DNA from 2 places in the Novosphingobium panipatense genome. Region 1 is predicted to be linked to the other one. Evidence: predicted binding sites of a transcription regulator. Region 1 holds the regulator's gene; the other holds the start of a gene.
What was found. The regulator LexA, encoded in region 1, represses DNA repair genes until DNA is damaged. The targets are predictions, from matches to a motif close to GTTCCNCNCTTGTTCT.

Region 1 (2,201 bases):
AGCAGGCGAAGAGATACTGGCGTCGGGAATCCGGATCGGCCCTGCGCAAGCCGCTTTGGCGATGGCGGCCGGTCACAAGCATCTGGCCGTCCACCGTCTTCCCCGCATTGCCATTGTCGACAGCGGTGACGAACTGGCAGCTGATCCGGAATGCTGTGAAGCGCACCAGATCCCCGCAACTAACGGCACGATGCTGGCAGCTCTCGCCGCGCCGCTCGCAAGCGAGATCTTGCGGCTAGGACCAGTTGCCGACACCGTGGAAGATCTCACTGCCGCTCTCGACCGCGCGGCCGGGTGCGACATCATCGTCACGACGGGCGGGGCATCCGTTGGAGATCACGACTTGATACGCCCGGCGCTGGAAAGCTGGGGAGCGGACATCGCTTTCTGGCGGGTCGCCATCAAGCCCGGCAAGCCCATCCTCGTCGCCACGCGTAAGCAGAATGGGCGAGTACAGGTCATACTCGGTCTGCCCGGCAACCCGGTGTCCAGCTACGTCACCGCCTACATGTTTCTCCTGCCGCTTCTCCGGGCAGCAGCGGGTGCGGCCCGGGTGCTGCCCATCCGCTGCAAGGCCAGGATCGCGGCACCGCTTCGCCAGAACGGTCACCGCCGCGAATTCCTGCGCGGCACATGGGATGGTGAATTCGTCTGCCCGAATCCCCTTCAGGACAGCGGAGCACTCTCCTCTCTTGCCGCCAGCAACGCCCTGATCGACCGACTGCCTCTTGCCGAGGCCGCTGTACCGGGGGACGACGTCCATGTCTTCCTGCTGGAGGGTGCCGGTTCGATGTGAAAACGGGTGCAATTCGTTGCTTGCTTGTTCTCCGAATGTTCACTAGGAGAACAGAAGATCGATTTCCCGTTCGCACCCGACGAAAAGGCAGCGACCATGTTGACGCGCAAGCAGCACGAACTGCTCCGGTTCATTCAGACCCGGCTCGACGAAAGCGGCATTTCTCCCAGCTTTGAGGAGATGAAGGAGGCGCTGGATCTCAAGTCGAAGTCCGGGGTGCACCGGCTCATCTCCGCGCTTGAGGAGCGTGGCTTCATTCGACGCCTGCCCAACAGGGCCCGCGCTCTCGAGGTCCTGCGTCAGCCGGATGACGCGAGCCTTCGCGCTACGCGCCCCGCCATGGCGGCGAACAGCAATGACCAGTCAGCGCCGGCCACCAGTCGTCCCGCCGCGCAACCCGCCAATGACGTCATCGAAATCCCTCTGCACGGCCGGATCGCCGCTGGCGTTCCCATCGAGGCGCTGGAAGGGCAGTCGACCTTGCCGGTACCTGCAGCGCTGCTGGGCACCGGGGAACATTATGCGCTTGAGGTTTCAGGCGATTCGATGATCGAAGCTGGCATACTGGACGGCGACTTTGCGCTGGTGAAGCGCACCAGCTCCGCCCGGGACGGTGAAATTGTGGTCGCGCTGGTCCGCGGCGAAGAAGCGACGCTCAAGTACCTTCGTCGCGAAGCCGGCATGGTTCGGCTGGACCCTGCGAATGCCGCTTATGAACCGCAGATCTACGGACCGGACGAGGTTGAGGTCCAAGGCAAGCTGGCAGGTTTGCTCCGCCGTTATCACTGAACAAAACCTCGTTCGATGACGGACGTTGAGGAACAGGATGCGGCGACTTAAGGCCGCCGCGGCCTGTCCAAGGCGTCGGGACGCCTTACCCACCACCCATGTTCTCCCTGGGTTTGAGCGACGGTGTCGATCCTCTGCTCACCCAGGTGGATAGCAAGTCCTCCGCTTTGTTTCAGACTGCGGCGGTCGGCTTTAAACCACCGGGGGCGGCAACTCCTGGGCAGCCAGCGATCCGCTATGACGATATCGCTGCGCTCACATGCGGCGGCAAGCGCGCGCTCGGGGACGGTATCGCGTCCGCGTGACAAGAGCAGTCGCCAGTTCCTGCCCTCACGTACGATGGTGAAGGTGCAGAAGTCCTGGTTGCAACGGGCATTCGGCCAGCGAGCCAGAGAAAGAGGTTCCGCTTCCATGCCGGTAAATTCCATCAGGTTGTCGCGCACGAAGCCGCCGTCGCTGTTCCTGAGGAGGAACAACCGCTGCCCGCCCTCCTCCACCACGCCGACCTGTCGGCCGTCGCCCGGCACGAGAATGTCTGCAGACGGTGACATGGCCAACAGGAAGGCTCCGCCTAGCGCCGGGGGCAGGCCAAGCCAGCGCACACGACCGCTCCATA
Region 2 (2,201 bases), on a different contig from region 1:
CTAAAACGGATAGAATCACCTCCCTCACAAGAATGTGGCCGACGCGCAAACACTACGACCAATGCGCTCGGTAAAGCTGCCTCAATGCACCGTGGAATGGGGAAAATCCTGATTGAATGAAGCAGAACTACCGCGATGATGCGTGTCTACGGACCCCGAAGATCTTATCAAGAAGAGCTGAAATGGATCGCACGCCGCCATTGAAAAGCAAGATACTGATAGCTGACGATCATCACGCGATACGCCAGGGCGTGCGAGGCTTGCTGGAAGCGCACCCGGGCTACGATATTGTGGCAGAGGCCAGTGACGGCCGCGCGGCCTTGCGACTTGCGCTTGAAAACAAGCCGGACATCGCAATACTCGATTACTCGTTGCCGCTGATGAATGGTCTTGAGCTTACGCGGTCAATTAAGCACGAACTGCCTCGGACAGAAATATTGATTTACACGATGCATGATCGCGAAAGCGTCCTAGTCGATGTGCTCCGGGCAGGCGCGCGTGGCTACGTCTTGAAGTCAGACAGCGGAGCTCACCTCGTTGCGGCTGCCTCTGCCCTTGCCAAGCATAAACCTTACTTTTCAGGTGCGATTTGAGACGCTGCTCGAGCATTTCATCGACAGCGACCATAGCGCAGACGGACGGATCGTTCTGACGGCAAGGGAGCGCGAAATCGTCCAACTCATCGCCGAGGGTAAACTCAACAAACAGATTGCACATCTGCTTTCCATCAGCGTGAAGACCGTGGAAACGCACCGCTCCGCAGCCATGCACAAGCTCAAGATCAAGTCCACTGCCGAGCTTGTACTCTATGCAGTGCGAAACAATATCGTGGAGCCCTGAAAGTCCGTTCCAGAAAGCGTCAGGCGTGCTGTCGGCTCGACTGTGAATGGCCGTTCGGTTGGTCGAAGGTGGAAGAAGCACCGCCTCGCGCCGGTTCCGGTTGGGGCAATTGCTGCCTCGCCAATCGCGTTTCGGGATCAGGGTAGGTGGAAAAAAGCCGCGGCGACCGGGGCGGGGCCGCCGCGACCACTGCCGTTGACAGGGGGTTGGCACATGGCTGACCCTTCGGCAGCGGCACGCTTTTGCTCGAATAGCCTTGCGCTTCCAATCCGGATTTCTTCCTGCGGAAATCGCCCTCCCGGAAGGAGCAGCACCTTGCATGCGGCCTCGCTGGAACATATAAAGAACGAATGTCTCATCCCTCCGTTCTGGAACGTTTGAAAATACTGGCTGATGCGGCCAAGTACGATGCGTCATGTGCCTCATCGGGAACGGCAAAGCGCAACAGTCGCGATGGCAAGGGGCTGGGTTCGACGGAGGGGATGGGAATTTGCCACGCCTATGCCCCTGACGGTCGATGCATTTCGCTGTTAAAGCTGCTGCTGACCAATCACTGCATTTTCGATTGCCACTACTGCATTAACCGGAAAAGCTCCAATGTCCGCCGGGCCCGATTCACGCCGCAGGAGGTTGTCGATCTCACTCTTTCCTTCTACCGGCGCAACTATATCGAAGGATTGTTTCTTTCATCCGGTATCGTGAAATCGTCCAACCACACGATGGAACAACTGATAGAAGTTGCTCGAATCCTGAGGGAAGAGCACGAGTTTCGTGGTTACATCCACTTGAAGACAATTCCGGAAGCCGATCCCGAACTGGTGGAACAAGCCGGGCTTTGGGCCGATCGCGTGTCAATCAATGTGGAACTTCCGACAGACACCGGTCTTGCGCGCCTTGCACCTGACAAGAATGGCGCCACCATCGAAGGCGCTATGGGAAAGCTGTCCGGCGCCATCACTGAAGCGCATGATGCGCGGAAGCGTTTTCGAAAGGCGCCCTCCTTTGCGCCGGCCGGCCAATCAACGCAGATGATCGTCGGGGCCGATGGTGCGAGCGACGCGCAGATCGTCGGCAAGGCCAGCACGCTGTATGATCGATTTGCGCTGAAGCGGGTTTATTACTCCGCGTTCAGCCCGATCCCCGAAGCCAGCGCGGTCCTTCCGCTGAAGCGTCCGCCGCTGCTGCGCGAGCACCGCCTCTACCAGTCCGACTGGCTGATGCGCTTCTACGGTTTCGCACCGCAAGAGGTTCAGCAGGCGACTGAAGAGGACGGAATGCTGCCTCTGGACATTGATCCGAAACTGGCGTGGGCGCTGAAATTTCGGGATCGCTTCCCCGTGGACCTGAACCGGGCGCCCCGT

Region 2: the regulator LexA is predicted to act here: its motif matches at 1,173-1,188, upstream of QOL62_RS02805 (putative DNA modification/repair radical SAM protein).

Annotation. Positions count from the first base shown of each region.
Region 1 covers NZ_FXUI01000007.1:20,946-23,146, forward strand. The annotation lists gene QOL62_RS12145 (molybdopterin molybdotransferase MoeA) at 1-796, shown strand, start outside; gene lexA (transcriptional repressor LexA) at 893-1,585, shown strand; gene QOL62_RS12155 (ComEC/Rec2 family competence protein) at 1,633-2,201, opposite strand, start outside.
Region 2 covers NZ_FXUI01000001.1:603,083-605,283, reverse strand. The annotation lists gene QOL62_RS19835 (response regulator) at 117-593, shown strand; gene QOL62_RS19830 (response regulator transcription factor) at 583-840, shown strand; gene QOL62_RS02805 (putative DNA modification/repair radical SAM protein) at 1,191-2,201, shown strand, end outside.